Regions from separate parts of the Mesorhizobium sp. J428 genome, predicted to be linked through region 2. Evidence: predicted binding sites of a transcription regulator. Region 2 holds the regulator's gene; the other holds the start of a gene.

Region 1 (11,670 bases), 980 kb from region 2:
GCCGGACTGGATGATCATGTAAAGAAAGATCGTCACCGGAATCGCGGTGACGAGCCGTATCGTCATGTAGACCCACGGTGATACACGCGTTGAAAACAGGTCGAGGACGACCATCTCGCCGCGATGATAGGCGTAGCCGATGAACAGGAATGTCTGCCACAACAGGATGTAGCGGCAGAGCTCCTCGGCCCAGATCAGCGACGAGTTGAAGATGTAGCGGGCGATGACCTGCACCACCATGATCGTGACGATCACGCCCATGGAAGCGCCCGCGAGAAACTTGATGACCCGTTCATACCCGGAGAACAGGGTGGTCGGGACCGAATGTGTCGTCGTCATTCAGAGGTTCGCCTTCAACGCGGCCACACCACCTTGGACAGCATGGCCGGGACCAACGGGCGGCGGTCAACGCCGCCCGTGAGGTTATGGAGGGATAGGGGCGATCGCCCCGGGGGTGCCTCAGGCCATGCCGCGCGCGGCGGAGACGAACTCGGCGATCAGCGGATCCTTGGCGCTCCAGGTCTCGACGATCGGAGCGACCTTGGCCTGCATTTCGGCAAGATTCTCCAGTTCGTGGATCTGCACGCCCTTGGCCTTGAGTTCGTCGCGGCCGGTCAGGTCCTGAGTCTTCGTATATTCGAGCGTCGGAGCGACCGACGCACGGCCGGCCTCGCGCACCGCCTTCTGCAGTTCCTCCGGCAGTCCGTCGAACACCGCCTTGTTCATGGCGATGACGTTGTGCCACGGATAGTGGCCGGTCAGCGTGAAGTTCTTGCCGACCTCCCACAGATTCTCGCCGAGCATCGAGGAGACGTTGATCTCCACCGCGTCGATGACCTTGGTCTCGAGCGCGCCGTAGACTTCGCCGTAGGGCATGCCGACCGGCGACACACCGACGCCTTCCCAGATCGCCTTGTGCAACGGCACCGGCAGGATACGCGTCTTGAGCCCGGCGAAGTCCGGAACCGACTTTACGACCTTGGCCGCGGACAGGAAGTGGCGCTGCCCGATATCCGTGGTCTGCAAGCCGACGAGACCCGCCGGCGCGAGGTCGTCCAGCACCTTCTGGCCGATGTCGCTCATCGCGACCTTGGTAAAGTGGTCGTAGTCCTTGATCAGGAAGGGAAGCTGGTAGGCGTCGAGCGCCTGGCGTCCCGTCACCAGCGGGAACAGCACGCCGGAACAACCGCACAGTTCGTTGGTGCCGGCCATGGCCGACTCCAGGTTCTGCTTGTCCTCGCCGAGTTGGCGGTTGGGGAAGATGGTGATGTCGATCGCGCCGGGCACGAGTGCCTCGAGCGCCTTCTTGAACTCCACCGCGGCGATGTGGCCCGGATGGATCTCGTTGGCGGCATGGGCGAGACGCATCGGGATCGGTGCGGCGCGCGAGACGTGGGGCATGGCAAGCGTTACGGCCATCGCGCCTGTCGACACGATGAGCTGTCTGCGGGTCAGCATGAACGTTTCCTCCGTTTCGTTATGCAGAACGCTGTTTCGTTCAATAGTTCCTTGATCAAATGACCCTGTCAAGCGGGATCAGGCATTTTTTGCGACACGGCGCAATCGTGGCAACTGGTCTTGACAAGAACCGCTGAGACAGCTTTCTAATTTTAGATCAAGCGTTCCGTCAGACAGAACGACTAGGGAGAGAAACGATGTACGACCCGAGCGACCCAAGATCCCGCATGGCCGCAAGCGCAGCCGCCTCCAAGGCAGTCGCCCCACAGGCTTTCGCCGGTGCCGATTACGGCCTCTTCTACGAGATGGCACCACAGGTCGTCGGCGACGGCGCGAGGACGTGGCTGACCCGAGGCCAGAACTTCCTGGTCGCCCAGAGCGAGGTCGACGCGGGCGGATCTTTGCCGCGCGCCGGCCAGGCCGACGAATACGTTCTGCTGCTCCCCGACCGTGACACGCCCGCCGTCATCGAGGCCAACGGCGAGCGCGTCGAGGTCGACGGCTTCTCGCTCGTCATCCTCCCGCCGGGCGACAGCCGCATCACCCTGCCGAAGGGGGTCGTGCGACGCGGATCTTCTCGACCCGGTCGGACGACCTGAACGCGCTCTGCTCGAACGCCGAGTCCTACGCCGAGCAGCACCCGAATGTCGCGCTGCTGGAGCCCTGGCCCGATCCGGTCGGCGGCTTCCGCATTCGCGCCTACAGCCTCGACGTGCCGCCGACGCCGGGCCGTTTCGGCCGCATCTTCCGCTGCACGACTTTGATGGTGAACTATCTCGAGCCTCAGCACGGCCCGCGGGACATCACCAAGCTGTCGCCGCATCACCATGACGATTTCGAGCAGGGTTCGCTGGCCCTCGACGGCGCCTTCACACACCACCTGCGCTGGCCTTGGACCACAAACCTCAACGTCTGGCGCGATGACGAGCATGCGCTCGTCCAATCGCCTTCGCTGACTGTTATTCCGCCGCCGGCGATCCATACCTCGCGCGGCATGGAGCCGGGCCTCAACCAACTGATCGACATCTTCTCGCCGCCGCGTGTCGACTTCGCGAAGCAGGGCTGGGTGCTGAACGCGGACGAATATCCGATGCCGGCCCATCTGGCCGATTGACCGTGCGTGGTCTGTCGTCCTTCAGCGGGCTTGCTCCGCGCGGCAGGAACGATAAGTCTGGCACTGGTGCCGATGTCGTTGAGCGGCGCGGAAGGGGTAAGAACGCGGTGAAGGACGGCACGAATGGCGAGACATCACGCGGAGGGTCGATCCAGGCGGTCGAGTTCGCACTCGAGATCTTGGAATATGTGGCACGCGGCCAGACATCCGTCGGCGTGTCGGAAATGGCGCGCGCCTTCGACACCACCAAGAGCCGGATCCACCGGCACCTGCAGACCCTCGTCTCCGCCGGCTATCTGATCCGCAACGAGGAGACCGAGCGCTATTCGATCAGCGCCCGGCTGATGGCGCTCGGCCAGGCCGTCAGCGAGAGCTTCGAACTCGCCACAGCCGCCCGCGACGTCGCGCGCGAGCTGCGGGACCAGACCGGCCACGCCGTCGCCATCAGCCAGCCCGAGAACGACGGCATGCGCATCCTCCTGGTGATGCCTAGCCGGTCCAACATCGAGATATTCGTCAAGCCGGGCTCGCTGCTGGCCTACAATTCCAGTTCACAGGGCAAGATCTCGCTCGCCTTCGGCGACGAACTCGTCTTCGCGCGCGTCCTGTCCGAGCCGCTGGAAATGCGAACGCCCTATACCATCACCGACCCGGAGCAGCTCCGCCGGGAGGTCGAAGCGATTCGCAAGCGCCGCTGGGCGGTCGGTCCCAACGAATCGATGATCGGCCTCAACGCACTCGCGGCCCCGATCTTCGATGCGCTCGGCAGCTATGTCGGCTCGATCGCCATGACCGATTCGGTTCAATACATCCCCGAGACGCCGACGACCGACCAGGTTCGCCACCTCCTGGCGGCGGCCGCCAAGATCTCCGCCAATCTCGGCTTCCGACCGAGGAAGTGATCGGAAGAGAGGTCAGCTCACCCGCTGGCCGCCGCGCCAGACGGAGCGAACCGTCGGCAGCCCGTGATGGTGGCGCACGCGCACCAGGTCGGCCCGCTTCTCCAACGCGATCTCGCCTCGGTCGTCGAGCCTGACGGTGCGCGCAGGCGTGGAGGTCACCAGCGCGACGGCCTCGGGCAGGGATATCGCCCCCTCCCCCTCGGCCAGCAGAAATGCCGCATGGATCAGCGAGGAGGGGATGTAGTCCGAGGAGAGCACGTCGAGGATGCCGGCGTCGGCGAGGTCGCGGGCCGCGATGTTGCCGGAATGCGAACCGCCGCGAACGATATTCGGCGCGCCCATCAGCACGCTCATCCCCGCCTCGTGCGAGGCGCGGGCCGCTTCGAGCGAGGTCGGGAATTCCGCCAGCCGCACCCCGTCCGCGATCGCCTCGTCGACATGGGCGAGCGTCGCGTCGTCATGGCTGGCGAGGGTGACGCCTGCCGCGCGGCAATGCTCGGCGACGGCCCTGCGATGGACGGCCGAATAGCGCGCGGACTGTTCCCTGCGGGTCGCGACATAACGCTCGAACGCCTCGTCCGAGAGGCCCCGCTTGGTCTTGTAGTAGAGCGTATACTGCTCCATCGTCTGGAACTGCCGCTGGCCGGGCGCGTGATCCATCAACGAGGCGAGCCGCACGTTGCGGTCGGTCTTGAACTGTTCCAGCGCGTCGAGCACGTCGGGCGACGAGACCTCGCAGCGCAGGTGCAGCAGATGGTCCGCGCGCAGCCTGTCGTGTCCCTGCGCCGTCTCGATCGCGTCGGCCAGGAGGCGCATTTCGTGCGGATCGAAGCCGCCGTCCTCGTCCGAGCCCATGCGCAGGCAGTCGAACACGGTCGTGATGCCGGAGGCCGCGATCTGCGCATCATGTGCCTGCACCGCGGCGATCGCGTTCCAGCGTACGCCGGGCCGCGGCGAATAGTGGCCTTCGAGGTGGTCGGTATGGAGCTCGATCAGGCCCGGGACGAGGTAGTCGCCCTCCAGATCCTCGCCCGTCGTGCTCGACGCCGAAATGTCCGCGATACTGCCGTCGCGGATGAGCACCGCGCCGGGCCTCACCTCGTCGCGAAGGACGATCATGGCGTTGCGGAGAACGGCTTCCTGCGGCATGCGGGCGACTTCCCATTGCGATCGGCCCGCCGGACCTTCGGTCGCGGGTCTGCAACTGGTCGCTTAGGAGATTTGCATGACAGTTTGACGAAGGCCCGTGGGCAAGTCAGCGGGATCAGCTCGGACCGGTCGGCGGTGCGATCAGCCGCTGCCTCAGCGCGGTGGAGACGTTGTCGAAGATGAACACCACGATCAGGATCAGGATCACCATGTAGGCGACGTTCTCCCAGTCGGAATTGGTGCGGATCGCTTCCCAGAGTTTCAGGCCGATGCCGCCGGCTCCGACGGCGCCGATGATGGTTGCCGAGCGCGTGTTCGATTCCCAGAAGTAGAGCGACTGCGACAGGAACACCGGCAGCACCTGCGGCACCACGCCATAGCGCTGTACCACGGCCGGCGCCGCCCCCACCGAGCGCACGCCCTCGCGCTGCTTATCGTCGATGTTCTCCAGCGCCTCGGAATAGAGCTTTCCGAGTGTGCCGGTGTCGGTGAAAAAGATTGCCGAAATGCCGGCGAGCGGCCCCGGTCCGAAGGCGCGGGTGAAGAACAGTGCCCAGATCAGCATGTCGACCGAGCGCTGAAAGTCGAAGAAGCGCTTGGCGACCTGGTTGAGCAGCCGGTTCGGCATGATGTTGCGCGCCGCGATAAAGGCGAGCGGGAAGGCGATCAGCGAGGCAAGCACCGTGCCGGCAAAGGCCATGACGATCGTCTGCAGCAGCTTCGTCCACACGTCGAGATGCTGCCATTCGGCATTGTAGAGGATGTTGTTCCAGGCGAGCGACAGGTTGGTGCGCGACGGATCGATCCGCTCGCCCGACACGATCAGGTCGAACACCTCGCCAGCGGATTTTCCCCAGAAGGGCGAGTTGATGTCGAAGACGAAATTCGCCCAGCCGAGGAAGCGGTGGCGGATCTTCACCTCGTCGCTCTCGATCTCCGCGCGGCCGGGAACGCCGAAATAGACGATCACCTTGTCCCCCGGAGAGCGTTGGCTGGCCCAGGACGGCAGCGGCCCTTGCGCGTTGACCGCTTCATTCTGGACGATATCGAGCACCAGCGTCTCGTCGCCTCGTGTGACGGTGACCTTGTCCGGGCGGATGTCGACCGTGCCCGCGCCGCTGAAATCGACGGTCGCGCGGACGACCTCCTCCGTCGGCGAGATCGGGGCTGCCCGGACAGACGGCGCTGCCGGGCTGACCGATTCGCTCGGAACGGAGGTCTTCCCGCCGACCGGCCCAAGGAAGCTGCCCGAGGAACTCGATGCCCCGCCGCCCGAGCCGCCGGTGGACGCCGCCCCCCTTACGACCATCGCTTTCTCGCGCACCAGCCAGTCCGGATTGCCATTCGGACCCAGCGGATCGAATCGGGTGAACGTCACCTCAAGGTGATCGTCCCGCAGGTCGATATTGGGACGGATCTCGTAGGACACCCAGTCGGCGAGATAGGCGCCGGCGATGTCCCACTTCGCATTGGCGAACACGCTGCCGATGGAAAAGAACCACCAGGCGAACACAAGGTAGAGAACGAAGCCGCCGACGCCTGCCAGCGAGCTCAATTGCTTGCGTCGCGACCCTTCCAGCGCCGTCGGATAGCGGGCCGCGACGTCCCTCATGTCGGCGGTGATCTCGGTCGTCATCGTCAGGCTCCGCGGCCGAATTCGAAGGCCTGCTCGCCCACCAGGCGGCGCCGCAGCCAGGCGGAGAACTGATCCACCGCGACGATCGTGCCGAACAGGAGAAGGACGATCGCGAGTGTCTTGGCCTCGTGCGTCTGACCGATCGACAACCGCAACGCCTCGCCAATGCCGCCGCCGCCCACCGCGCCGATGATCGTCGACGCCCGCACGTTGATCTCAAAACGCAGCAGGAAATAGGAGACGAAGTTCGGCATCACCTGCGGCACGATACCGAACCAGACGCGTTCGACCCAGCTGCCACCAACCGCGCGCAGGCCCTCGTCGGGTCGCATGTCGGCATTTTCGACCACCTCGAAGAACATCTTTCCGAGCGCGCCGATCGTATGGATCGACACCGCGAGGATCGCCGGGATCGCGCCGAGCGAGAACACGGCGAGGAAGAAGCCGGCGATCACGATCTCCGGGAAGGCGCGGAGGATTTCCATGAAGCGGCGCACAAAGAAGCGCAGCCAGCGGTTGGCGACGAGGTTTCGCGCGGCGAGGAAGCACAGCAGGAAGCCGAAGAAGAACCCGATAAGGGTCGAGAGCAGCGCGATGTTGAGTGTCTCGATCATCAGGTAGACATATTCCGGGACGTAGAGCGTCTCGGTGAAGTAGGTGCGGCCTTCCGGATAATCGTATTTGAGGCTCCCGTCGTCATAGGGGGACGGCAGGTCGAACAGTGCGCGCCACACTTCCCAGCCGTCGCGCGGTATAAGCTGGCCGACGAAATCGAAGAGATGCGGAAGCCGGTCGAAGAACTTGCCGGCGTTGGATTCGTTGGCAAACCAGAGAGATCCGGCCATCGCAACGACCAGAAACACGACGCCGCCAAGCGTATAAAGGCGACGTCGCGAGGCGAGTTCACGCCAATGGCGCTCGACCAGGCTGCCGCTCTCCGACAGCATGGGCTTCGGCGCAGCCGCCGTCTCTGTGATCGCGCTCATGGGGTCCCCGCAAGAGAAACGCCGCGAGGTTTCCCCCGCGGCGTCGCCATTCATTCCAGGATCACGAGCCGATCTTGGCTTTGCGGGCGTCGATGATCGGCTGGTAGAAGTCGGTGGTGACCTCGGTGTAGCCCTTGAAGTCGCCACCCTGGATCGCCGAGAAGCAGGCCGCGTCGGTCGTCGGCAGGTTCATCATGAAATCCTTAAACTTCGACTTCATGTCGGCGTCCATGGAGGTGCGGACGACGATCGGGCCGTTCGGGATCAGCGGCGACTTCCAGATCTCGGTCAGGTCATCCATGTCGAGGATGCCCTTGTCGACCATCTTGCGCAGGTTGCCGGAGGAATAGCCCTCCGAGAACTCGCCGACGCCCGAGCCCCAGGTGGTGCCGGCATCGAAGGTGCCCTTCATCACTTCGAGGACGAGGTTCTCGTGGCCGCCGCCGAAGCCGGTCTCGGAGAAGTAATCCTTGACAGGGACGCCACCGAGATCCTTGGGCAGCGTCACCGCCGGGATCAGGTAGCCGGAGGTCGAGTCCGGATCGGCGAAGCCGAGCTTCTTGCCCTTCAGGTCGGCCAGCGTCTTGATGCCGGAGTCCTTCTTGGCAACCATGATCGAGTAGTAGCCGGTGGCGCCGTCGGTCTGAACAGTGGTCAGGATCGGCTCGACCGCGTCGGCTTTCTCGAGATAGACCTTGGCAAAGGCCGAGGCGCCGAGCTCGGCATAGTCGAGCGTGCCGCCCAGGAGGCCCTGCACGACGCCGTCGTAGTCGGCTGCCGGGAACAGCGAAACCTTTTCGACGCCAAGGACCGCCGGGAGCTTGTCGACCATGCACTGGAAGTTGCGCAGGCGGTCGGCTTCGTTCTCGCCGCCGAGGATGCCGATGCGGAATTCCTTGAGGTCTTCCGCCTGGGCCGCGTTGGCGAGCGCGCCGAGCGCGACGGCGGCCATGAGTGCTTTCCTGAACATGTCGTCTCTCCTGTTGCGAGCGGGCAGCCGCCGCGCTCCGGTCTCGGTCTGATGCTGGCCCGTCACGAGGGCGATGCGATCCCGTCGCTCACAGCCCGGCGAAGGCGGGTTCGAGCGGTCCGGCGGATTGGAATTTCCGGGGTTTTTCCGAAACGATGCTGGTGGACGTGATCTCTTCGGGAATGTCGTCCGCATCGGCGCCGTAGACGCGCGCGACGGCCTCGCGGTCGAGGTCCTCCGGCCCGCCGTCGAACACGACCTTGCCGCCGGACATGCCGATGATGCGGTCGCAATAGCTGCGAGCCGTGTCCAGCGTGTGAAGATTGGTGACGACCGTCAGCCCTTCGCGCCGGTTGATGTCGCGAAGTGCGTCCATCACGATCTTGGCGTTCAGCGGATCGAGCGAGGCGATCGGCTCGTCGGCGAGGATCACCTTCGGCTGCTGCATCAGGGCGCGCGCGATCGCGACGCGTTGCTGCTGGCCGCCCGACAGCGTGCCGGCGGCCTGCAACGCGGTCTGCGCGATGCCGAGCCGCTCCAGCGCGTTGATGGCGAGGATGCGCTCGTCACGGCTGAAGATGCTGAGCAGGTTGAGGACGGTGGAGCGATGGTTGAGCCGGCCGAGCAGCACATTGGTCAGCACGTCGAGGCGCGGCACGAGGTTGAACTGCTGGAAGATCATGGCGCAGTCGCGCTGCCAGTTGCGCAAGGGTGCGCCGCGCAGCGTCGAGACTTCCCGGCCGCCGAAATGAATCGACCCCACGGAGGGGTCGACAAGACGGTTGATCATGCGAAGCAGGGTCGACTTGCCGGCGCCGGAACGGCCGATGACGCCGACCATCTGGCCTTCCTCGATCTCGATCGTGACATTGTCGACGGCGGTGTTCCTGCCAAATCGGCGCGTCACATTGGTGATCTTCAGCATCCGCGACTTCCCCACGTGGGGATTTACCCCTTCGCATCTGCGAGAAGCGCTATGGGATCAACATGAAACCGGCGTGTCCGTTGGATGACGGTTTTGTTACGATTCACAGCGGCGCGAGCCGCTGGAACCGGGCCTCACCCGCCGTGCTTTTCCAGGAACGCCTCGGCGCTCAGAGAGCGAAAGTCCTCCAGCGCGTCGCGCAGGCGCTGGTGGTCCCAGTCCCACCAGGCGAGTGCCTGGTAGCGCCCGGCCGTCCTGCGGTCGAAGCGCTCGCGGATCGGCCTGGCGGGAACGCCGGCGACGATCGTGTAGGGCGCGACGTCCTTGGTCACCACCGCGCCGGCGCCGATCGCCGCGCCGTCGCCTACGGTCACGCCGGGCAGCACCGTCGAGCCGTGGCCGAGCCAGGTGTCGTGGCCAATCGTCACCTTGCGCGCCCGCCGCGCGGCAAAGAAATCCGCCTCGTGCTCGGCGTCCGGCCAGTAGTCGGAGGCGCGGTAGGTGAAATGGTGCAGCGTCGGCCGGTCGACCGGGTGATTGGTCGCGTTGAGCCGGACGGAGGCCGCGATGTTGGCGAACCTGCCGATCTCGGCGCACCAGACATGGCAGTCCTGCATCAGGTAGGAATAGTCGCCGATCTCGGCCTCCGCGATGCGGCAGCCTTCCGCGATCTCCGTGTAGCGGCCGAGCCTGGTGTCGCTGACCTGCGCAGAGGAATGGACGAGCGGCTCTTCGGACAGGCCCTTGGACATCAGGCGGCTTTCTTCGGTGCAAATGCGGTGACGTCGATGACATGGTCGGCGACCGCCTCGCGCACGTCCTGGTCGTGGAAGATGCCGAGCATGGCGACGCCCGCACGTTTCTTCTCGCCGATCATGTCGATGACGATCTGCCGGTTGGCCGCGTCGAGCGAGGCGGTCGGCTCGTCGAGCAGCAGGATCGGATGGTCGGTGATGAAACCGCGCGCGATGTTGACGCGCTGCTGCTCGCCGCCGGAGAAGGTGGCAGGCGGCAATTGCCACAGGCGCCCCGGCAGGTTCAGCCGTTCCAGCAGCGCACGCGCCCTGCCCCGCGCCTCCTCCCGGTCCTCGCCACGCGCCAGCAGCGGATCAGCGACCACGTCGACGGCCGAGACGCGCGGCACGGCGCGCAGGAACTGGCTAACATAGCCAATCGTGTCGCGGCGGATCGCCAGCACGGTGCGCGGTCCCGCCGCCGCCAGATCGACCAGATGGCCGTTGTGGGAGACAATCACCTGGCCGGCGTCGACGCCGTAATTACCGTAGAGCATCTTCAGGATCGAACTCTTTCCCGCACCCGACGGACCGCCGAGCACGGCGCATTCGCCCGCCTTGAGCGAGAAGGAGACATTACGCACCACGGGCAGCTCCACGCCGCCGCGCAGATGCATGACGAAGCTCTTGGCAACATCGGAGACGACGAGGGGGGTGGGCATGTCACACCTGCAAAATCGAAGAGACGAGCAATTGCGTGTAGGGCGCGCGCGGATCGTCGAGGACGCGATCGGTGAGGCCGTGTTCCACCACGACGCCGTCTTTCATCACCATCATCCGGTGCGAGAGCAGACGCGCCACCGCGAGGTCGTGCGTGACCACGACGGCCGCGAGCCTGAGATCGCTGACCAGCCCGCGCAACAGGTCCAGCAGGCGCGCCTGGACGGAGACGTCGAGCCCTCCGGTCGGCTCGTCCATGAACACCAGCCGCGGCCCGGTGACGAGGTTGCGCGCGATCTGCAGCCGCTGGCGCATGCCGCCCGAAAACGCGCGCGGCTGGTCGTCGATCCGGTCGGCGGATATCTCCACGCGGCCGAGCCAGTCGATCGCCGTCTCGCGGATGCGGCCGTAGTGCCGGTCACCAACGGCCATCAGCCGCTCGCCGACATTGGCGCCGGCCGAGACCGACATGCGCAGGCCATCGGCCGGGTTCTGGTGCACAAAGCCCCAGTCGGTGCGCATCAGGAAGCGGCGCTCCGCCTCGCTCATCCGGTAGAGGTCGCGCCACTGCCCGTCGCGCATGCGGTAGGAGACGAGGCCCGAACTCGGCGGCAGCCGCGTCGAGACGCAGTTGAGCATCGTCGTCTTGCCCGAGCCGGATTCGCCGACCACGGCCAGAACCTCGCCCGGCCACAGCTCGAACGAAACGTTCTCGCATCCCCGGCGCGCGCCGTAGGATTTTGAGAGCGAAGTGACGCGGAGCAGGGGTTCGTCGGTCACGACACAGCCTCCGCCTTTTCTCCCAGCTCGCCCACTGTACCCCTCAGCACGTCGCGTCTCGCAATGATCCGTGTCGGAGCAGACAAACATCCGTCCGCCGCGGTCGTCGAGGATCACCTCGTCGAGATAGACATGCTCCGCGCCGCAGAGCGCGCAGGGCCGGTCGAAGGTCTGCACCTCGAAGGGATGGTCCTCGAAATCGAGGCTCACGACCTCCGTAAAGGGTGGAACGGCGTAGATGCGCTTCTCGCGCCCCGCGCCGAAGAGCTGCAGCGCAGGCGACATGTGCATCTTCG
Region 2 (11,670 bases):
ACGAGGGCACGGGCCTCGGCCTCGCGATCACGTCGAGGCTGGTCGAGATGATGAACGGCAGCGTTGAGGTGCGGAGCGCCGAGGGCGAGGGATCGACCTTCACGGTCAGCCTGGAGCTTCCAGTGGCCGCCGACCAGAAGCCGCGCCGCGTTGCGCCGCTCGACGTGACGGGGGCGCGCATCCTGGTGGTCGACGACAATCCGGTCAACCGCGCCATCCTGATGGAGCAAATGCGGTCCTGGGCGTTCGACGCCTGCGCGGCGCAGAGCGGGCCGGAAGGCCTGCTGGTGCTCGACACCACCTCGCGGCTCGGGCTCAAGGTCGATTGCGTGATCCTGGACTACCAGATGCCGGGAATGACGGGGGCCGACGTGGCGAGGGCGGTGCGCGCCAATCCCGCGCTCGCGGACACGCCGCTGATCCTGCTGACCTCGGTGGACCAGTCGCTGTCGAACAAGAGCTACCGCGACCTGGATATCGATGCCCACCTGATCAAGCCGGCCCGCTCGTCGGTGCTGCTCGACGCGCTGGTGACCACGATACAGCGCCATCGCGCGCCGCCGGTCCTCGCAGCGGCGCCGGTCGAAAGGCCAGCCGTATCGAGGCTGGAGCCGCAGGTTCCGAAGCCGGTTCCCGCCCGCGCGGAAGGGCGGCACCGGGTCGACATCCTGGTCGCCGAGGACAATGAGGTGAACCAGCTGGTGTTCACGCAGATCCTGGGCGAGACCGGCCATACGTTCGAGATCGTCGACAACGGCCGGCGCGCGCTCGAGGCGTTCGAGGCGCTGCAGCCACGGATGATCCTGATGGACATCTCGATGCCGATGATGAACGGGCTGGAGGCCACGGCCGCGATCCGCGAGCGCGAGGCCGGCGGCGGCGGGCGCGTCCCGATCGTCGGCGTCACGGCGCATGCGCTCAAGGGTGACCGCGAACGCTGCCTGGAAGCGGGAATGGACGACTATCTCTCCAAGCCGATCAGCCCGAACGCGCTGCTTGCCAAGGTCGAGCTCTGGATGGACGACAGGGCCTCGCGTACCGTCGCCGGCTGATGCCGCCTCTCGCCTCGCGCGGGGCGGTCCGGGAAGGGAATTATTCCGGACACAAAACTGTCATCCAACTGTAACACAGCGCCGTTAATGCCACCGGTGTCGCCTTCAGGGCGTCGACAGAATTCCATCCGAATTCCGAACGGGAGTAGGCAAAATGAAGAAATTTCTCCTAGCGGCTTCGGCGGCATCGCTCGCCCTCGCCGCTTCAATGGGTGTCGCCGCGGCGCGCGACCAGATCCAGATCGTCGGCTCGTCGACCGTGTTTCCGTTCACCACCGCGGTGGCCGAGAAGTTGGGCCAGGGCGGTCAGTTCAAGACGCCGGTGGTCGAATCGACCGGCACGGGCGGCGGCATGAAGCTGTTCTGCGCCGGCGTCGGCGAGAACACCCCCGACTTTACCAACGCCTCGCGCGCCATGAAGGAAAAGGAACTCGAGACCTGCAAGGCCGCCGGCGTTACCCCGGTCGAGATCAAGGTCGGCTTCGACGGCATCGTGCTCGCCAACTCCAAGGCCGGCACAATGGTCGACCTGACCAAGGAGCAGATCTTCAAGGCGCTCGCCAAGAACGTCGCGGTCGACGGCAAGGTCGTCGCGAACCCCTACGTGAACTGGTCCGACATCGACGCCTCTCTGCCGGCGCAGAAGATCGAAGTGCTCGGCCCGCCGCCGACATCCGGTACCCCGTGACGCCTTCGTCGAGCTCGTCATGGACGCTGCCTGCCAGGAAGAGGTCAAGGCCGCGAATGAAAAGGGCTGCGGCGAGATCCGCGAAGATGGCGCCTTTATCGAAGCTGGCGAGAACGACAACCTGATCGTCCAGAAGCTCGAAGCCAACACCAAGGCGTTCGGCATCTTCGGCTTCTCCTTCCTCGACCAGAACGCCGACAAGCTGCAGGGTCACAAGGTGGACGGCGTCGAGCCGACCTTCGAGAACATCGCCTCGGGCGACTACGGCGTGTCGCGCTCGCTCTTCATCTACGCGAAGAAGGAGCATGTCGGCGTCATCCCCGGCATGGCCGAGTTCATCGCGGAATACACCAATGACGCGGCCTGGGGCCCGGAAGGTTATCTCGCCGACAAGGGTCTGATCCCGCTTCCGGATGCGGATCGCGCCAAGGTCGCCGAAGAGGCGAAGGCGCTGAAGCCGTTCGGCTCCTGATAGGATAATATCCGGCCCGGGCGCGCAATCGCCCGGGCCGTTTCCCTGCCGCATGGCCCGGCCGCGACGCCGAGCGTCGCCTAGCGCCATAGTTTCTCGGGGCACGGATTCATGGTCTTCTATATTCTGGTTCTGCTCGCCGCTGTTGGTGCCGCGGGTTACTTCGCCGGCCGCTCCAGAGCGATCTCAGTCGTCGGTGGCGAAGTGCACAAGCTGCATTCCCTGCCGTCCCAGCATGGAAGCTATGTCGCCCTGTTTGCGGTACTGCCGGCGCTCCTCGCCCTGATCGCCTGGGGGCTGGCGTCGCCCGGCATCGAGACCTCGATCATCAAGTCGCGCTTTGCCGCGGAACTCGCCGGGCAAGGCATCCCGCAGATCGAGGCGTTTATTCGCGACGCAAAGGCGATCGCGTTCGGCGGCCTGGTCGGGTTCACCGATTCGACCAAAGAGGCTGCCGCTGCGACGTATCGGTCGCTTCACAACACCAGCCTCACGATCATCGGGATCGTCTGTGCCCTGCTCGCCGTCGGTGGCTTTCTCTATTCCTATCGGAACATCTCCGCCCGGTTCCGGGCGCGGCACGTGGTCGAGCGGGTCGTGCGGGTGTTTCTCATAGCCTGCTCGGTCGTCGCGGTGCTGACGACGATCGGCATCGTGCTTTCGCTCATCTTCGAGTCGCTGCTGTTCTTCGGCGAGATTCCGTTCTTCAAATTCCTGTTTGGGCTGCATTGGTCGCCCCAGAGCGCCTTCACGGGTGCGGGAACGGCGGCCGGCGAGGTCAACGAGGACATTTTCGGTGCCGTTCCGCTGTTCGTTGGGACGCTGCTGATCACCTTCATCGCGATGCTGGTGGCCGCGCCCGTCGGTCTGATGTCGGCGATCTATCTGTCCGACTATGCGACCAGGAGCATTCGCGCCGTGGCAAAGCCGGTCCTGGAGATCCTCGCGGGCATTCCGACGGTGGTCTACGGCTTCTTTGCGGCGCTGACAGTCGCTCCATTCTTCCGCGATCTCGGCCAGTCGGTCGGCCTCAGCGTGGCGTCGGAATCCGCGCTCGCGGCGGGCGTGGTGATGGGAATCATGATCATTCCCTTCGTTTCGTCTCTTTCCGACGACGTCATCAACGCCGTGCCGCAGTCGCTGCGCGACGGATCGGCGGGGCTGGGCGCCACGAAATCGGAAACCATCCGCAAAGTCGTCCTGCCGGCGGCGCTTCCGGGCATCGTCTCGGCGATGCTGCTTGCCGTCAGCCGGGCCATCGGCGAAACCATGATCGTCGTCATGGCGGCCGGACTGGCTGCCAACCTGACCATCAATCCGCTCGAGGCGGTGACCACGATAACGGTCCAGATCGCAACCCTTCTGGTCGGCGACCAGGAATTCGACAGCGCCAAAACCCGCGCGGCGTTTGCACTCGGACTCGTGCTGTTCTGCGCGACCCTTGCTCTCAACGTCATCGCCCTTCGCGTGGTCAAGAAGTATCGGGAACAGTATGACTGATATCGTCGCCACTCCGCTTTCGCCACGCGGCGCGCCGAGCATCCACACGGATGACGCCGCCAAGGCTCGACTGAAATCACGCTACGGTGCGGAACTGCGCTTCAAATGGCTGGGTGCGGGCGCCGTGGCCCTGGCAGCATTCTTCCTGCTGCTTCTTATCTCGACGATCGTGACGCAGGGGCTCCCGGCGTTTCGCATGAACTATCTTACGCTGCCAATCGATCTCTCGGCGGTTCCGGCCGATCCCGCGGCGCGTACGGGATTTGACTATGCCGGCCCCGTCAACGAAGCGCTCGCCGCCAAGTTTCCGGACGTGACCGGCCGCCAGGAGCGCCGCCTTCTGCGCGGCATCGTCTCCACCGGAGCTGGGGTCATCCTTCGTCAGCAGGTCGAGAAAGATCCCTCGCTTGCCGGCAAGACGGTCGATGTCCAGGTGCCTCTCGACGACTTCGCGGATCTCTATCTAAAGGGGCTTCTCGCCGAGAGCGCCGCTCCGCAACAGCTGCCCGGCGTGACTGTGTCCGGCACGAGCGGCGACGTCGCAGTGACCTTCGCCGACGACACGATCACGCGTCTTGCCCGTGGGGCGGGCGCCATCGAAGCCGAGGGCGGTGTCCTGCGTCTGACCAGCGGTGCCGCGTCGCTCCTGCTGGACGCCGGCGGCGGAACGGTCAAGCTGACAGAAGTCGGCCCGGGCACAGCCAAGGGCATCGTCTACGAAGCACTCGACGCTGCCGTGTCGACCGCATCGCCCGCTGTGCTGCGCACCATCACGACGCCGGAGGCCAGCCGCAAGATCACCGACAGGGAAATCGTGTGGCTCGACCGTCTGAAGGCCGACGGGGCGGTCACCAACACCTGGAACACGATTTTCTTCACGTCGGGCGCCAGCCGCGAGGCGGAGCTCGCCGGCGTGTGGGGCGCGGTCGTCGGCTCGTTCCTGACCTTGATCGTCACGATCGCAGTGGCGTTTCCGATCGGCGTGGCCGCGGCCATCTATCTCGAGGAATTCGCGCCGAAGAACCGGTTCACGAGCCTGATCGAGGTCAACATCAACAATCTCGCGGCGGTGCCGTCGATCGTCTTCGGTCTGCTCGGCCTGGCGGTGTTTCTCAATTTCTTCGGCATGCCGCGATCCGCGCCCGTCGTCGGCGGTCTCGTCCTTGCCCTGATGACCTTGCCGATCATCATCATCGCGGGACGCGCCTCCCTGCGAGCGGTTCCGCCGTCGATCCGGGAAGCGGCGCTGGGAATCGGCGCGTCCAAGGTCCAGATGGTCTTCCACCACGTTCTGCCGCTGGCGATGCCCGGTATCATGACCGGCACGATCCTCGGCATGGCACATGCGCTCGGCGAGACCGCGCCGCTGCTGATGATCGGCATGGTCGCGTTCATCGTCGACATTCCGGGCGGCTTCACCGAGCCGGCCACCATTCTTCCGGTCCAGATCTTCATGTGGGCCGATTTCCCCGAGCCCGCGTTCCAGCAGAAGACGTCGGCGGCGATCATGGTCCTTCTCGGGTTCCTGATCCTCATGAACGCAATCGCCGTGATCCTGCGCAAGCGCTTCGAACGTCGCTGGTGATGGAGTAGAAAGAGATGAACGTATTCAACGAAGCCGCGATCGAACAGAAGCTGAATCCGATGACGCAACAACCTGTCGTAAAGATGCGTGGCAAGCAGGTCACCGTCCACTATGGCGAGAAACAGGCGCTGTTCGGGGTCGACCTCGACGTGCGCGAGAAGCAGGTGACGGCGCTGATCGGTCCTTCGGGCTGCGGCAAGTCGACCTTCCTGCGCTGCCTGAACCGGATGAACGACACGATCGACATCGCCCGCGTCGGCGGCGAGATCACGCTGGACGGCGAGGACATCTACGATCCCAAGATCGACGTCGTGGAACTGCGCGCACGCGTCGGCATGGTGTTCCAGAAGCCGAACCCGTTCCCGAAGTCGATCTACGAAAACGTCGCCTACGGCCCGCGCATCCACGGGCTGACGAAGTCCAAGGCCGAGCTCGACACCGTCGTGGAGTCGAGCCTGAAGAAGGCGGCGCTCTGGAACGAGGTGAAGGACCGCCTGCACGAGCCGGGCACCGGCCTGTCCGGCGGCCAGCAGCAGCGCCTGTGCATCGCGCGCGCCATCGCCGTGTCTCCGGAGGTGATCCTGATGGACGAGCCCTGCTCGGCGCTCGACCCGATCGCGACTGCAAAGGTCGAGGAGCTGATCGACGAACTGAGGCAGAACTACACGATCGTGATCGTGACCCACTCCATGCAGCAGGCGGCCCGCGTGTCGCAGCGCACGGCGATGTTCCACCTCGGTTATCTGGTCGAGGAAGGGGCGACGGACAAGATGTTCACCAGCCCCGACGACAAGCGCACCCAGGACTACATCACCGGCCGCTTCGGCTGACGGCACGATCGAGCCACGAGGACAGAACAATGGGCGAGCATACCGTCACCTCCTTCGACGAGGAACTCGAGCACATCGACCGGCTGATCCGCGACATGGGGGGTCTGGCGGGATCGATGGTCTCGGGCTCCACCCGGGCGCTTCTGACGTCCGACAATGCGCTGGCGCAGCGCGTCGTCTCGGACGACGCGATCATGGACGCCAAGCAGCGCGAGCTGGACGACTCCTCCGTCACGCTGATCGCCAAGCGCCAGCCGATGGCGCAGGACCTGCGCGCCGTGGTCGGCGCGATCCGCATGGCGGCCGATCTCGAACGGGTGGGCGACCTGGCCAAGAACATCGCCAAGCGCGTCGGCGCCGTCGGGCAGACCTCGACCCCGCGCAACCTGTCGCATTCGATCGACACGATGGCCTCGCTGGTTCTCGAGCAGGTCGAGAAGGTGATCAGCCACTACGTGGCCCGCGACACCGAGGCGCTGAAGACGCTGCGGGCCGACGACGAGAAGATCGACATCCAGTATACCGCCGTCTTCCGCGAACTCCTGACGTATATGATGGAGGATCCGCGCAACATCACGGCCTGCACCCATCTCCTGTTCTGCGCCAAGAACCTCGAGCGCATCGGCGACCATGTGACCAACATCGCGGAGAACGCGTATTACGTCATGACGGGAACGCTTCTGCCGGCCAACCGTCCGAAGGTGGACGAGACGGCGGCAATGTCCGCCGCCTGAGGAACAGAACGGAATGATTGCCCCGAAGATCATGGTCGTGGAGGACGAGGAGCCGCTCGGCGTCCTCCTGCGCTACAACCTCGAGGCGGAAGGCTACCAGGTCGAGATCGTCACTCGTGGCGACGAGGCGGAGCTCAGGCTGCAGGAAAACGTGCCCGATCTCCTGGTGCTCGACTGGATGGTGCCCGCCGTCTCCGGCATCGAGCTCTGCCGGCGGCTCAGGATGCGCTCCGAGACCGAGCGTCTGCCCATCATCATGCTGACTGCGCGCGGCGAGGAGAGCGACCGCGTGCGCGGCCTGTCGACCGGCGCCGACGACTATCTGGTCAAGCCGTTCTCGACGCCGGAGTTCATGGCGCGGGTGAGGGCGCTGTTGCGCCGGGCCAAGCCCGAGGTGCTGTCCAGCGTGCTCAAGGTTGGCGACATCGTGCTCGACCGCGAATCCCACCGCGTCTACCGCAAGAAAAACGAGATCCGCCTCGGGCCGACCGAGTTCCGGCTGCTGGAGTTCCTGATGCAGCATCCCGGCCGCGTCTACACGCGCGGCCAGCTGCTCGACAATGTCTGGGGTGACACCAACTACATCGACGAGCGCACCGTCGACGTCCATGTCGGCCGCCTGCGCAAGGCGGTCAACAACGGCCGCCAGACCGACGTCATCCGCACCATCCGCGGCTCGGGCTACGCCATCCGCGAGGATTAGGCGAAGCAGCCGATCTCTCCGGCCGCTTGCCGCGACGGCCGTGTGCGTGCTTCTCTCGCCCGACGGAGGCAAGGGAGGGCTGCGCATGCGCATCGTGCGGACATTGTGGGTCGTTGTGGCGGTCCTGCTTTGCGGCGCGACCATTGCCGCCGCGCAGCAACCCGTCTCCGAGCCGGCACGCTCGCGTCACGCGCTGCTCGTCTGGCACCGCCTCGTGCTGGAGCTCGTCCGCCATACGGCGACCTATTCGCCGCCTGTCGCAAGCCGCGCCTTCGCCTATCTCGGCGTGACCGCCTTCGAGGCGCTTGCGACCGGCTCCGACGGGCTGCATTCGCTCGCAGGCCAGTTGAACGAGCTGACGCCGGTCCCGCCGCGCGAGGCCGGACAGTCCTACGACGGCGCCGTCGTCGTGCAGGCGGCGATGGCGCATGCCGCGGCGGCGCTGTTCGAGAATACCGGCCCGACGGGCCAGCGCGCGATGGCCGCGATGGCGAGGAAGGCGGCCGCCGACGCCGCGCTCGGCGTGCCGGAGGAGGTCGTGCGCCGCAGCGAGGACTATGGCCGCGCGGTGGCGCGCCACATCCTCGCCTGGGCGGCGACGGACGGCGGCGCAACGATCGAGAACATGGGCTTTCCGCTGGACTACAAGCTGACCGAGGGACCGGCGCACTGGGTGCCGACCAACCTCGTCCGCCAGCAGCAGTTTCCGCTCCTGCCCGACTGGGGCAGGACGCGCACCTTCGCCATGCCGGACGGCGCATCCTGCGGGCTGCCGCCGCCGCCGGCCTACAGCGAGGCACCCGGCTCGCAGTTCTACATCGAGGCCAGCGAGGTGCGGGACACGGTCAACGGCCTCACCGACGAGCAGCGGGCGATCGCGCGCTTCTGGTCCGACGATCCGATGCTGTCGCCCACGCCGCCCGGCCACTGGATTTCCATTGCGATCGGCATCCTGGAGAAGGAGGACGCCGATCTCGTCACCAGCGCCGAGACGCTGGTGCGGCTGGGCGTCACGCTGGCGGATGCCTTCATCGGCTGCTGGCATTCCAAGTTCGAATACGACCTCGTCCGCCCGCTCACCTATATCCGTCGCGTCATCGATCCGAAGTGGGAGGCGATCCTCAACACGCCGCCCTTTCCGGAATATCCGAGCGGGCATTCGACCCAGTCCGGGGCGGCCGCGACGGTGCTGACCGACATGTTCGGGCCGGCCTATGCTTTCGAGGACGGCACGCATTCCGATGACGGCCTTCCGGCGCGCCGCTTCGCGAGCTTCTGGGCGGCGGCGGAAGAGGCCGGCATCTCGCGGCTCTATGGCGGGATCCACTTCCGCTCGGCGATCGAGCGCGGGCTCGACCAGGGGCGCTGCGTCGGCGCCTATGCCAACGCGCTCAGGACGAGGAACTGACGCCATGCGCCTGATCCCCGCCCTGCTGGCCGCGCTCCTTGCCATCGGCCCTGCCGCGTCGGAGGCGTTCGAAAGCGCCGTCCCGACATTCACCGACGAGACGGCTTCGGCCGGGATCGACCACGTCTTCACCGGCGAGTGGGAGTTCATGGTCGGCGGCGGCGCGGCCGTATTCGACTGCAACGGCGACCGGATGCCGGACATGCTGCTCGCAGGCGGAGCCGCGCCGGCGACGTTCTACCGCAACACGGGCACGGTCGGCGGCCCGCTCTCCTTCGCTGCGCAGGAGAGCAGCCTGGAACTCGACATGGTGTCGGGCGCCTATCCGCTCGACATCGACGGCGACGGCAATCGGGACCTCGTCCTCCTGCGGGTCGGCGAGAACGTGGTGATGAGAGGACTGGGAGCCTGCCGCTTCGAGCGCGCCAACGAGGCCTTCGGCTTCGACGGCGGCGACGCCTGGTCGACGGCGCTGGCCGCGACGTGGGAGAAGGGCGCGCGGTTCCCCACCATTGCCGTCGGCAACTACATCGACCGGACGCAGGACGCGTTCCCTTGGGGCTCCTGCACCGACAACTGGCTGCACCGCCCGGCGGGCGAGGAACGCAGGTTCGCTCCGCCCCTGCCGCTCAAGCCCAGCTACTGCGCCCTGTCCATGCTCTTCACCGACTGGAACCGGTCGGGCGCGCCGTCGCTGCGCGTCTCCAACGACCGCGAATACTACAAGGGCGGGCAAGAGCAGATGTGGCGGATCGATCCCGGCCAGCCGCCCGCGCTCTATGGCCCGGCCGACGGCTGGAAGCCGCTCAAGATCTGGGGCATGGGCATCGCCAGCACCGACCTCGACGGCGACGGCTACCCCGAATACTTCCTCACCTCCATGGCCGACAACAAGCTCCAGACGCTCGCCCCCAGGCCCGAGGGCGGCGCTCCGAAGGCGAGTTTCGCCGACATCGCCTTCGCGAAGGGCGTCACGGCGCACCGGCCCTATACGGGCGGCGAGGTGAAGCCGTCGACCGCCTGGCACGCCCAGTTCGAGGACGTGAACAATGACGGTCTCGCCGATCTCTTCGTCGCCAAGGGGAACGTCTCGGAGATGCCCGATTTCGCGATGAAGGATCCGGATAATCTTCTCCTTCAGAAGCCCGACGGCACCTTCGAGGAGGCGGGCGAGGCCGCGGGCATCGCGAGCTTCGATACGGGCAGGGGAGCAGCGCTTGCCGATTTCAACCTCGACGGCCAGGTCGATCTCGTCGTCGTCAACCGCAACAGCAAGGCGCGGCTGTGGCGCAATGGCGGCGTGGCGGGCAACTGGGCGGCGTTCGCGCTGGGCCAGCCGCCGCCCAATGTCGGCGCGATCGGCGCCTGGGTGGAGGTGCGCTGCGGTGCGCGCACCCTCCGCCGTGAGATCACCGTCGGCGGCGGCCATGCAGGCGGCCAGCTCGGCTGGATCCATTTCGGCCTCGGCGGCGAGGCGAAGGCCGAGGTGCGCGTGCTGTGGCCCGACGGAAGCGAGGGCGACTGGCAGGCAGTGGAGGCGAACGGCTTCTACGACCTCATTCGCGGGCAGCCGCCGCGCAAATGGCGTCCCGCCGGCTGATCAGGCGACGTTCCGGCCCGCGGCTGGCGCCTGGCCGGGCGAGAAGACTTCCTGGTCGATGAAGGTCAGCGCCCGCATGGCGCATCCCTCGCGGATCAGCGGCATCTCGTCCGGCTCAGTGTCGAAGGAGATGGCGCCCGAATGCACGCCGCCGGCGGTGCGCGCGATCGCGTTCAGCATCGGTTTCTCCATAAGGTCGAAGGCGGTCGCCCCGTGGCCGACGATCGCCACGGGCGCGGGGTCGATCAGGGCGAACAGGCTGCCGAGGCCGAAGCCGATCGCCTCGCCGGCGACGCGGAACGCCTCGCGCTCGGGACCGGGCTGCCTTCGCGCAACCTCGGCCAATGCGCGGATATCGTCATCGGTCACGTCCCGGGCCACGGCCTCGGTCTCCGGCAGACCCCTGGCGCTGCGCCAGATCGCGTAGTTGCCGGCATAGGCCTCGATGCAGCCGCGCCGGCCGCAGCGGCACAGCGCCCCGTCCGGCCGATGGATCATGTGGCCGAACTCGCCGCCGGACGACTGCGTGCCTGTGAACAGCTCACCGCGCAGCACCATGCCCATGCCGATGCCGTGCGACAGAAGCACGGCGATGAAATCGCGCGCGTAGCGTTCGGGATTGCGCCAGCGCAGGCCGACCGCGATCATGTTGCAGTCGTTCTCGACCGTGACCGGTATGCCGAATTCCTTCTCCAGGATGGAGGCGAAATCGATGTCGGCATGCGGCGTGATCGGCGACCACAACAGCTTGCGCTCGCCGGAATCGGTGATGCCCTGGATGGCGAACACGATGCGCAGGATCGGCCGCCGCCCTTGCGGCATTCGGCCGATGAGATCGCGCAGGATGCCGACCACCTCGCTGACGAGCGCCTCGCGCGACAGGTCGAGGGTCGGCAGCTTGCGCCTCTCCTCGGCCACGGTCTCCCCCGCATAGTCGATCAGCGACGCCGACAGCTGGTTCATCGACAGGACCATGGTGACGATGGTCGCCGCCGCCGGGCTGAGCCGCACCGCCACCTGCGGCCGCCCCCGCCGCGCCGCGGTCGTATCGCCAGAGCGGCTCTCGACGAGGATGCCCTCGGCGATGAGGTCGGCGGT

The links. The regulator PhoB, encoded in region 2, activates phosphate uptake and scavenging genes when phosphate is short. The targets are predictions, from matches to a motif close to TGTCATNNANCTGTCAT.
Region 1: phnC (phosphonate ABC transporter ATP-binding protein) is a predicted target of PhoB. The motif match lies at 9,225-9,241, and genes of this name have one in related genera.

What each region holds. Positions count from the first base shown of each region.
Region 1 covers NZ_JAJOMX010000001.1:832,778-844,447, forward strand. Annotated here, with positions in the region: gene LRS09_RS04290 (TRAP transporter small permease) at 1-339, opposite strand, end outside; gene LRS09_RS04295 (TRAP transporter substrate-binding protein) at 460-1,458, opposite strand; gene LRS09_RS04300 (hypothetical protein) at 1,656-2,057, shown strand; gene LRS09_RS04305 (hypothetical protein) at 2,171-2,572, shown strand; gene LRS09_RS04310 (IclR family transcriptional regulator) at 2,680-3,474, shown strand; gene LRS09_RS04315 (alpha-D-ribose 1-methylphosphonate 5-triphosphate diphosphatase) at 3,487-4,623, opposite strand; gene phnE (phosphonate ABC transporter, permease protein PhnE) at 4,739-6,265, opposite strand; gene phnE (phosphonate ABC transporter, permease protein PhnE) at 6,262-7,245, opposite strand; gene phnD (phosphonate ABC transporter substrate-binding protein) at 7,307-8,215, opposite strand; gene phnC (phosphonate ABC transporter ATP-binding protein) at 8,304-9,140, opposite strand; gene LRS09_RS04340 (DapH/DapD/GlmU-related protein) at 9,275-9,892, opposite strand; gene phnL (phosphonate C-P lyase system protein PhnL) at 9,892-10,596, opposite strand; gene phnK (phosphonate C-P lyase system protein PhnK) at 10,598-11,374, opposite strand; partial or broken gene LRS09_RS04355 (alpha-D-ribose 1-methylphosphonate 5-phosphate C-P-lyase PhnJ) at 11,405-11,670, opposite strand, start outside.
Region 2 covers NZ_JAJOMX010000001.1:1,812,317-1,823,986, reverse strand. Annotated here, with positions in the region: gene LRS09_RS09085 (response regulator) at 1-1,052, shown strand, start outside; partial or broken gene LRS09_RS09080 (PstS family phosphate ABC transporter substrate-binding protein) at 1,207-2,212, shown strand; gene pstC (phosphate ABC transporter permease subunit PstC) at 2,324-3,712, shown strand; gene pstA (phosphate ABC transporter permease PstA) at 3,705-5,297, shown strand; gene pstB (phosphate ABC transporter ATP-binding protein PstB) at 5,312-6,127, shown strand; gene phoU (phosphate signaling complex protein PhoU) at 6,157-6,861, shown strand; gene phoB (phosphate regulon transcriptional regulator PhoB) at 6,875-7,564, shown strand; gene LRS09_RS09050 (vanadium-dependent haloperoxidase) at 7,650-8,972, shown strand; gene LRS09_RS09045 (CRTAC1 family protein) at 8,977-10,572, shown strand; gene LRS09_RS09040 (ROK family protein) at 10,573-11,670, opposite strand, start outside.